2 regions of the Streptomyces cinnamoneus genome follow, and region 2 is predicted to be linked to the other one. Evidence: riboswitches for the same ligand, from Rfam matches in the RefSeq annotation. Region 2 holds a riboswitch; the other holds the start of a gene.
What was found. Region 2 has a riboswitch for S-adenosylmethionine ahead of CYQ11_RS08060 (aminotransferase class V-fold PLP-dependent enzyme). Riboswitches for the same ligand answer to the same signal wherever they lie in the genome.
Positions count from the first base shown of each region.

Region 1 (5,227 bases), 2.1 Mb from region 2:
CGATGGAGACACCATCGTTGGTGATCGTGGGGGCGCCCCACTTCTTCTCGAGGACGACGTTGCGGCCCTTGGGGCCAAGGGTGACCTTGACGGCGTCGGCGAGCTGGTTCATCCCGCGCTCGAGACCGCGCCGTGCCTCCTCGTCGAACGCGATGATCTTGGCCATGTGAAGTGGTCCTCCCAGGACGGGGTGGAGACTGCTCCGGACCGCACTGGCGCCCGCGACGGACGGCCTGCGTGCCCTGCGGTTCCTTGCCCCGCTTGGCTCGCCGACCTCACCGACGGTCCAAATCTGTCACTCTCACCAGGAGAGTGCTAAGCCCAATGATTAGCACTCGACCCCATCGAGTGCAAGCGCCTTGGCTCAAGCGGGGGGCTCGTCAGCCGGGCGCCTGGTCGATCCTGCCCAGCCGGACCCGCGCACACACGAAGGGCCCGTACCTCCTCGGTACGGGCCCTTCGGCGAGCTGTGTGAGCCGATGGTCGATGCGACGCGGTCAGGCGGAGACCCTCACCATGTCCGCCTGCGGCCCCTTCTGGCCCTGCGAGATCTCGAACTCGACCCGCTGACCCTCCTCGAGGGTGCGGTAGCCGTCCATCTGAATCGCGCTGTAGTGGACGAAAACATCCGCACCACCGTCGACCGCGATGAAGCCGTAGCCCTTCTCCGCGTTGAACCACTTGACGGTGCCCTGAGCCATGCCTAACTCCCCTATTACTGGCCCTTGCACAGGACCGCACTTCGCGGACCCGGGTCAGACCTCACCCCCAGACAGGATGGGGGTGTGCGCCGGAACGCGTCGACCGCGGCTGAATGTATCTGCACGGATGCCGTCTGCAACAGGTCACTCGGACGAGAAATCCGGGCGCGGCCGATCGGTTATTCGTACCGATTTCGACAGCATCCCGGGCAAGTCGGGCTGGGCAAAACGCCACCAACCCGGCAATTCGTGCGCATGTTTCGCGCACAACTTGACGGGTTCTCATATGCGTTCGGCAGTGACACCGGAGGGGGAACGCCCCAACTGTATCGCGGTTCAACAGACGGAATCACCCCGTCCGGTTTACGGACGGGGTGACTCCGGGGGAATTCCCGAGGAACCCTCTGAAAGGGCGACGCCGCCGGTCAGCCGCCTGCGACGGCCGGAATGATCGAGACGCCGGCGCCGTCCGGGGTGGGCGTCTCAAGGCCCCCCTCGAAGCGCACGTCGTCGTCGTTGACGTAGACGTTCACGAAGCGGCGCAGCTTGCCGCTGTCGTCCAGGACGCGGGCGGCGATGCCGGGGTGGCCGGCCTCCAGCGAGGCGATGACCTCGGCGAGGGTGGCGCCCTCGACGGTCACCTCGGCGCGGCCGGAGGTGTAGGTGCGCAGGATGGTGGGGATGCGGACGTTGACGCTCATGGGGTCGCCTTCGGATCGGGGAAGTGGTGAGGTGCGCCCGCCCGCCGCCGGGGCGGACGGGGAAGTGGCGGGGAGGGAACCGCTCCCAGGACCTACAGGCCCGCCGCCCGGAACGCCTCCAGTGACGGGCGGATCGTCGCCGTGGGGCCGGCGGCCACCGCGTCCAGCGTCTTGAGCCCGTCCCCCGTGTTGAGGACGACCGTCGTGAGGGCGGGATCGAGCAGGCCGTTCTCGATCAGCTTCCGCGTCACGCCGACCGTGACCCCGCCCGCCGTCTCGGCGAAGACGCCTTCGGTGCGGGCGAGCAGCCGGATCGCGTCGACGATCTCCTCGTCCGTCACGTCCTCCACCGCACCGCCCGTGCGCCGGGCGATGTCCAGGACGTACGGGCCGTCCGCGGGGTTGCCGATGGCCAGCGACTTGGCGATGGTGTCCGGCTTCACCGGCCGCACCACCTCGTGCCCGTCCTTGAAGGCGCGGGAGACCGGCGAGCAGCCCGCCGCCTGCGCTCCGAAGATCTTGTACGGACGGTCCTCGACCAGTCCGAGCGCGATCAGCTCCCGCAGCCCCTTGTCGATCTTCGTCAGCTGGGAGCCGGAGGCGATCGGGACCACGATCTGGTCCGGCAGCCGCCAGCCCAGCTGCTCGCAGATCTCGTACGCCAGCGTCTTGGACCCCTCGCCGTAGTACGGCCGGAGGTTGACGTTGACGAACCCCCAGCCCTCGCCCAGCGGGTCGCCGATCAGTTCGGAGCAGAAGCGGTTGACGTCGTCGTACGTGCCCTCGATGCCGACGAGGTCGCCGCCGTAGACGGCGGCCATGACGACCTTGCCCGCCTCCAGGTCGTGCGGGATGAAGACGCAGGACTTCAGGCCCGCCCGCGCGGCGGCGGCGCCCACGGCGCCCGCGAGGTTGCCGGTCGAGGAGCAGGACAGGGTGGTGAAGCCGAAGGCGCGCGCGGCCTCGACGGCGACGGCGACGACGCGGTCCTTGAAGGAGTGCGTGGGGTTGCCGGAGTCGTCCTTGACGTGGAGGGCGCCGGTGACGCCCAGTTCGCGGGCGAGGTTGTCGGCCTTGACGAGCTTGGTGAAGCCGGGGTTCAGACCGGGCTTGTCCGCGACGTCGGCGGGGACGGGCAGCAGCGGGGCGTAGCGCCAGATGTTCGCCGGTCCGGCCTCGATGCGGCGGCGCAGGGTCTCCGGGTCACCGGCCGGGAGGTCGTAGGCCACCTCCAGCGGCCCGAAGCAGCTCGCGCAGGCGAAGACGGGACCGAGGGCGAAGCGCTCGCCGCACTCGCGGCAGGAGAGCGCGACGGCGGGCCCGAAGGGGGCGGGGACGTCGGAAGTGGTAGCGCTTTCAACGGCTTGGACAGCCATGGAGGCGAGGCCCTTTCTCCTCATCTTCCTCATGGCGAACCTCGCCATGAGACGGAATTGGCACCTTCCCCGCCGGGAGCCTCGCCGAGTGATCGGTGAGACCGGCTGGAGGGTTGCCGGGGCTTCAACGGGCCGTGTCCCTCTGCCCCTCTGGATGAGCGGTATGGCGCTGGGCGGGGCCCAGGCGTTTGTGCGCGACGCGACCCCGGCATGCGGGGGCTCTCCGCGTTGTTCAAGACTGTAACCGAAGGCACGGACGCTTGAGAGGGTCGTCCGCACCGCGAGATGCGTCACCACGCATGCCACGAACATGAGGAGTCGTACACGTGCTGGAAGAGGTGGAGCGCTGGCTCGCCCGGCGGTCCTGGTCCGCAGCCGACCGTCCGCTCGACCAGCTGCTCGCCGCGAAAGCGGGCTCCGGCACCACGGTCAGCGTCGTGCTGCCGGCGCTGGACGAGGAGGCCACGGTCGGCGAGATCGCGGCCGTCATCCGCCGGGAGCTGATGACCGGGGACGTGCCCCTGGTCGACGAGCTGGTGGTGCTGGACTCGGGGTCCACGGACCGCACCGCGGAGGTCGCCGCGGCCGCCGGGGCGCGGGTGGAGCCCCGCGACGCGATCCTGCCGCGGCTGCCCGCGCTGCCCGGCAAGGGTGAGGTGCTGTGGCGGTCGCTGCTGGTGACGACCGGCGATGTGGTGTGCTTCGTCGACGCGGACCTGAAGGAGTTCTCCGCGGACTTCGTCTCGGGGATCGTCGGCCCGCTGCTGACCGACCCGGACGTCGACTTCGTCAAGGCGATGTACGACCGCCCCCTCGGCTCGCTGTCCGGCCAGGGCGGCCGGGTCACCGAGCTGGTGGCCCGTCCGCTGCTGAACCTGCACTGGCCGCAGCTGGCGGGTTTCGTGCAGCCGCTGGGCGGCGAGTACGCGGCCCGGCGTTCGCTGCTGGAGCGGCTGCCGTTCCCCGTGGGGTACGGCGTGGAGCTGGGTCTGCTGGTGGACGCGCTGCACACCGTGGGGCTGGACGCGCTGGCCCAGGTGGACGTGGGCGTGCGCAAGCACCGCCACCAGGACGGGCGCGCGCTCGGCCGGATGGCCGCCGCCATCTACCGCACCGCGCAGCTGCGACTGGCCCGCGGCCATCTGGTGCGCCCGGCGCTCACCCAGTTCGAGCGGACGGCGGAGGGATTCGTCCCGCGCACGTACGAGGTGGACACGCTGGAGCGGCCGCCGATGACGGAGATACCGGAGTACGCCCGGCGGCATGCCGCTTAGGCGTACGTTTGAGCGGTTCGCCGGGCGGCAAGGCTGCGGTCATGGTCGATGAGCACACGCACAGCGCACCCATCGTCGTCGCCTCCAACCGCGGGCCCGTCGCGTACAAGCTGCGCGAGGACGGGTCGCTCGCGGCGGGGCGGGGCGGTGGCGGCCTGGTCTCGGGACTCAGCGCCATCGGGCCGGACGCCGGGGCGGTGTGGGTGTGCGCCGCGATGGGCGAGGGGGACCGCGAGGCGGCCCGCCGCGCGGGCCCGAGGCTCCCCGCGTCCGACACCGCAGGCCACCGGGTGCGGATGCTGGACATCGCGCCCGACACCTTCGCCGCCGCCTACAACGGGGTGGCCAATTCGGTGCTGTGGTTCCTCCACCACATGCTCTGGCAGACCCCGCTCGAACCGGTCTTCGACGCGGAGTTCCGCGCGCAGTGGGCGGCGTACGAGGCGTACAACACCGCCTTCGCGGACGCCCTCGCGGAGGAGGCCGCGGAGGGCGCCTCCGTGCTCGTCCAGGACTACCACCTCACGCTGGTGCCGGGGCTGCTCCGGGAGCGCCGCCCGGACCTGCGGATCGGGCACTTCTCGCACACGCCCTGGGCCCCGCCGGACTACTACCGCCTGCTGCCGGACGACATCGCCGAGCAGGTCCTGCGCGGCGTCCTGGGCGGCGACCGGGCGGCGTTCCTCACCCGGCGCTGGGCGGAGGCCTTCGCGGGGTGCTGCGCGGACGTGCTGGGAGCGGAGGTCGTGCGGGAGGACGGCGCGGGCGGCGCGGCCGTGGCCGTGCGGTTCGAGGGGCGGACGACGCGGCTCGGGGTGCACGGGCTCGGCGCGGACGGCGACTTCCTGCGCGAGCGCGCCCACCGGGAGGACGTGGAACAGCGGATGGCGGTGCTGCGCGAGCGCGTCGGGCCGGGCCGCAGGGCGATCGTCCGGGTCGACCGCACCGAGTTGTCCAAGAACATCGTGCGCGGCCTGCGCGCCTACCGGCGGCTGCTGGAGGACCGTCCGCAGTGGCGCGGCAAGGTCGTGCACATCGCCTTCGCCTACCCCTCCCGCCAGGACCTCGTGGTCTACCGCCACTACATGGCCGAGGTGGCCCGGGTCGCCCGGGAGATCAACGCCGCGTTCGGCACGGAGGACTGGGAGCCGGTCGTCCTCCATCTGGAGGACGAC
Region 1 covers NZ_PKFQ01000001.1:4,023,977-4,029,203, reverse strand. Annotated here, with positions in the region: gene groL (chaperonin GroEL) at 1-166, opposite strand, end outside; gene CYQ11_RS17755 (cold-shock protein) at 498-701, opposite strand; gene CYQ11_RS17750 (MoaD/ThiS family protein) at 1,127-1,402, opposite strand; gene thrC (threonine synthase) at 1,495-2,778, opposite strand; SAM riboswitch class I at 2,796-2,939, opposite strand; gene CYQ11_RS17740 (glucosyl-3-phosphoglycerate synthase) at 3,105-4,052, shown strand; gene CYQ11_RS17735 (alpha,alpha-trehalose-phosphate synthase (UDP-forming)) at 4,094-5,227, shown strand, end outside.
Region 1: linked by a shared signal. The riboswitch ahead of thrC (threonine synthase) and the one ahead of CYQ11_RS08060 (aminotransferase class V-fold PLP-dependent enzyme) in region 2 are both predicted to bind S-adenosylmethionine.

Region 2 (5,227 bases):
GGTCCATCGGCCCCTACCGGCCGGACCAGGTGTCCACCGGCGCCCAGCCCGACTGGTACATGGGCTTCGCCGAGGGCCTCATCCGAGTGATGCCGGGCTGGGAGATCAACGTCGCGGGCCACACGTTCGTCCTGGGCGTGTTCATCCCGATGATGATCTTCCCGCTGGTCCTCGCGGCCATCGCGGTCTACCCCTTCATCGAGTCGTGGGTGACCGGCGACAAGCGGGAGCACCACCTGCTGGACCGTCCGCGCAACGCCCCGACCCGCACCGCCTTCGGTGTGGCGTGGCTGACCGCGTACATGGTCATGATGGTCGGTGGTGGCAACGACCTGTGGGCCACCCACTTCCACCTGTCGATCAACGCCATCACCTGGTTCGTCCGGATCGGCTTCTTCGTCGGCCCGGTCATCGCCTTCGTCGCCACGCGCCGGATCTGCATGGGTCTCCAGCGCCGCGACAAGGACAAGGTGCTGCACGGCCGCGAGTCGGGCATCATCAAGCGCCTGCCGCACGGTGAGTTCGTCGAGGTCCACGAGCCGCTCTCGCAGCAGCAGCTGCACACCCTCACGGCGCACGAGCAGCCCCGGCCGCTCGAGCTCGAGCCCGAGGTCGACGAGAACGGTGTCGCCCGCAAGGCCGGCGCCGGCCAGCGCCTGCGCGTGAAGCTCTCGAAGGGCTTCTACGGCGAGGGGACGCACATCCCCAAGGCCACCGCGGAGGAGTACCAGGAGATCACGAGCGGCCACGGCCACCACTGATCCCCGCCCACTGATCAGTAACTGATCGCCACGGCGAGAGCCCCGTCCATCGCATGGACGGGGCTCTTCGCTGTCCGTGGAGCTGGATAGGCTGGACCCCGGGAACCAGTGGACCTCTACGCGGTCCCCCCTCGGACCGACCACCAGGAGTGTGGACCATGAACGTTGCGACCCCGGCAGGCGGCGAGCGCTCGGTGGCCCCCTCCTGGCCCGGCGTGCTCGACGCCCTGCTGAACCGGGTGGACCTCAGCGCGGACGACACCGCCTGGGCCATGGACCGCATCATGCGCGGCGAGGCGACCGACGCCCAGATCGCCGGCTTCGCCGTGGCGCTGCGGGCCAAGGGCGAGACGGTCGCCGAGATCTCCGGCCTGGTCCGCACGATGTACGCGCACGCCAACCTGATCGAGGTGCCGGGTCCCAGCGTGGACATCGTGGGCACGGGCGGCGACGGCGCCAAGACCGTCAACATCTCCACCATGTCCTCGATCGTCGTCGCCGGCACCGGGGCGAAGGTCGTCAAGCACGGCAACCGCGCCGCGTCCTCCGCCAGCGGCGCCTCGGACGTCCTGGAGAAGCTCGGCGTCAACCTGGACCTCACCCCGCGCCGCGTGGTGGAGGTGGCCGAGGAGGCCGGCATCACGTTCTGCTTCGCGGTGAAGTTCCACCCCGCGCTGCGGCACGTGGCCCCGGCCCGGCGGGAGTTGGGCATCCGGACGACCTTCAACGTGCTGGGTCCGCTGACCAACCCCGCCCGGGTGAGGGCCCAGGCGACGGGTGTCGCGGACCCCCGGATGGCGCCGATCCTGGCCGGGGTGCTCGCCGAGCGGGGCTCCTCGGCCCTGGTCTTCCGCGGCGACGACGGCCTGGACGAGCTGACCACGACGGCGACCTCGCGGGTGTGGGTCGTGCGCGACGGCCGGGTGCGCGAGGAGGCGTTCGACCCGCGGGACGTGGGGATCGAGCTGGTGCCGGTGGAGGCGCTGCGCGGCGCCGACGCCTCGTACAACGCGGACGTGGCGCGGCGGCTGCTGGGCGGCGAGACCGGTCCGGTGCGGGACGCGGTGCTGCTGAACGCCGCCGCCGCGCTGGTGGCCCTGGAGCCCACCGGGGCGCCGCTCGCCGAGCAGATCACCGCCGGGATGGCCCGGGCCGCGGAGTCGATCGACTCGGGAGCGGCCCGGCGGGCGCTCGAACGCTGGGTCACGGCGAGCAACGCCTAGCCCGGGCCGGGCGGGACTTCGCCGGCACGGCCCAGGCCCCGCATGCCGGACGGGCCGTCCGGCATGCGAGAGGGCCCCTGTGCCGAGGAGGTTGTTGTGCCATACTCCTCGGCAAGGTCACGAGTGACAGCGACACGGCCCCGGCCCGCTGTCCGGCAACCCTCCTTCCGTGGCGGGGTGCCCCGGGTGATGACCAGGTCGCAGGCAGCGAGGTCTGCGACAAGCGCGGATCCCTCGCCAGGGATCCTGGTTGTCGAGGGAGAACTTCCGTGACGCAGCGAATGCGCTAGGGCTCCACGAGCCCCTTCTCCGTACCCACTTCCCTTTTCCCGCGCCGTCGCGCGGTCGAATTCGCCTGCTCTGTACGGGAGTTCGCCATGTCTGTCGCCACCCTTGCCGCCGACCAGTCCGTTTGTCCGCCGCTGCCCGTCCTGGGCAGGGACGTCCGGGTGCCGCTCGTCACCGGGGGAGAGGTGACGTACGCGGCGCTCGACTACGCCGCCAGCGCCCCGGCCCTCCAGCGGGTCTGGGACGACGTGGCCGCGTACGCGCCCTACTACGGCAGCGTGCACCGCGGTGCCGGATACCTCTCGCAGCTGTCCACCGAGCTCTTCGAGAACAGCAGGGCCGAGGTCGCCGCCTTCCTCGGCTGCCGCCCCGGCGACCAGGTCGTCTTCACCCGCTCCACCACCGACTCGCTCAACCTGCTGGCGGCCGTACTGCCCGCCGGCTGCCGGGTGTTCGTCTTCGAGACCGAGCACCACGCGGCGCTGCTGCCCTGGCCCGCCGGCCACGTCACCGTCCTGGACGCCCCGCGCAGCCCGCGGCAGGCCGTCGAGATCCTGGAGCGCGCGCTGGCCGACCGCGACCCCCACGGTCCGGCACTCGTCTGCGTGACCGGGGCGTCCAACGTCACGGGTGAGTTGTGGCCGGTGCGGGAGCTCGCGGCGGCGGCCCACGCGCACGGGGCGCGGATCGTGGTGGACGCCGCGCAGCTGGCGCCGCACCACCCGGTGGACATCGCCGCCTGTGACGTCGACTGGGTCGCGTTCTCCGGGCACAAGCTCTACGCGCCGTTCGGCTCCGGCGTGCTGGCCGGACGGGCGGACTGGCTGACGCGGGCCCGGCCGTACCTGGCCGGCGGCGGCGCGAGCCGCACGGTCGCGCGGGGCGGGGACGGGGGCCTCGACGTCGAGTGGCACACGACCGCCGCCCGGCACGAGGCCGGTTCGCCCAACGTCATCGGCGCCTACGCGATCGCCGCCGCCTGCAAGGCGCTCACCGAGGCCGGCTTCGAGCGGCTGGTCGAGCGCGAACAGCGGCTGGTGGCGCGGGTGCGGGAGGGACTGGCCGGGGTGCCCGGGGTGCGGGTGCTGTCACTGTTCGGAGACGACGCCCCGCGCGTGGGCGTCCTGTCCTTCGTGGTCGACGGCTGGAACAGCTCGCACTTCGCGGCCGCGCTGTCGGCCGAGTACGGCATCGGGGTCCGCGACGGCCTCTTCTGCGCCCATCCGCTCGTCCGCGTCCTGCTGGGCGGCGAACGGGACGAGCCCGGTGAGTGCGGGGCCCCCGACGGGGAGCGGTCGCTGAACGCCGTCAGGGTCAGCTTCGGCGCCGGGACGCCCGACGAGCACGTCGAGCGGTTCGTCCGGGCCGTGGGGGAGCTGGTGGCGAACGGCGCCCGCTGGCTCTACCGTACCGAGGACGGGCGCTGCGTGCCCGACGGCTCCGCCTGAGGCGTCAGTTGTCGAGGCCGATGGCGAAGGCCGCCTCGAGGTCGTGCTGGGAGTAGGTGCGGAAGGCGATGTGCGTCTCGGTGGAGGCCACTCCCGGCACCTTGCTGATGCGGCCCGGGATGACGTCCGCGAGGTCGTCGTGCCGGGCCACCCGCACCAGGGCGATCAGGTCGCAGGCGCCGGTGACCGAGTAGACCTCGCTGACGCCCTCCAGGGCGGCGATGCTCTCGGCGATCTCGGGGATCCGGTCCACGTCGGTCTTGATGAGCACGATCGAAGTGATCACGTCGGTTTGTCTCCTTCGGTGGACCTGGCTGCGTTCTTCACTCTAGCCGCATGCGTTCCGAGCCCCCAGGCGAAGGCGAAGCCCAGCGCGAAGCCCAGGACGTGCGCCAGATGGGCGACCCCCGGACGTCCCGCCTCCGCGCCCGCCGCCAGCCACTGCAGGACGAACCAGAACAGCAGTACGGCCCAGGCGGGCAGGCGCAGCGGCAGGAAGAAGAGGAAGGGCAGAAGGCTGGTCACGCGCGCCCTGGGGAAGAGATAGAGGAACGCGCCGAGCACCCCGGAGATGGCGCCGGAGGCTCCGACGAGCGTGCGGTCGGAGTGGGCGTGCACGGCGGCGTAGCCGAGCAGGGCGAGCGTGCCGGTGACGAGGTAGCACAGGGCGAAGGCGCCGCGGCCCATCCGCGCCTCGGTCATGGCGCCGAAGACGTAGAGGAAGAGCATGTTGCCCAGGAGATGCAGCCAGTTGCCGTGCACGAAGAGGGCCGTGAACGGCGTGCAGAGAGCCAGGGGCGAGCCGTACCACAGCTCCTCGGGCACCACGCCCCAGCGCTGGAAGTAGGCGGTCTGGGCCGCGTGCAGCGCGTGCCCGGTGCCGTAGGCGGGGTTGAGACCGGACACCGGGCCGACGACGAAGACCGCGCAGCACAGGGCCAGGAGCGTCCACGTCACCACAGGAGTGCCGGATCCGCCCGGAGTTCCTGCCTTTTCGATCATTGCCAGATCATGGCGTACCAGGCGCAACCATCCCTAAGTGCCTCGCCGGGCGTTCCGCTCCGGCCGGTGGCACCGCCCTCGGCGACCACCAGGCCGTAGGGTTACGGAAAGCACTTCGCGGACCACTCGAGACGGACGGACGACACGATGGGCATTCCCCAGCCGAGCGCCGGCACCCGGTGGCGCTGCACGCTGTGCGGCAACCTCACGCGCTTCGACGTGACGCGGCGGACCACGGCCGTCGAGTTCGTGCACCTCGACCTGTCCGGCGAGCCGACGGTGGAGGAGCGCGAGGTGCTCAGTGAGACGATCGAATCCGTGCGCTGCCGGTGGTGCAACGCCGTCGACCAGATCGAGCTGGTGGACCGGCCGGGCGCGCATGCCTGAAGAACGGGAGCGATGAAACGGTGGTGGAGCACACAGACGGCGCGGAGGCGGCCGGTGACGCCGGCGGGGCCGACGACGGCGTCACCGAGGTGCTCGACCGGCCGTTGCCCGAGGGGAT
Region 2 covers NZ_PKFQ01000001.1:1,947,084-1,952,310, reverse strand. Annotated here, with positions in the region: gene qcrB (cytochrome bc1 complex cytochrome b subunit) at 1-761, shown strand, start outside; gene trpD (anthranilate phosphoribosyltransferase) at 920-1,984, shown strand; SAM riboswitch class IV at 2,100-2,216, shown strand; gene CYQ11_RS08060 (aminotransferase class V-fold PLP-dependent enzyme) at 2,362-3,720, shown strand; gene CYQ11_RS08055 (Lrp/AsnC ligand binding domain-containing protein) at 3,725-4,006, opposite strand; gene CYQ11_RS08050 (rhomboid family intramembrane serine protease) at 4,003-4,722, opposite strand; gene CYQ11_RS08045 (hypothetical protein) at 4,870-5,109, shown strand; gene CYQ11_RS08040 (NYN domain-containing protein) at 5,130-5,227, shown strand, end outside.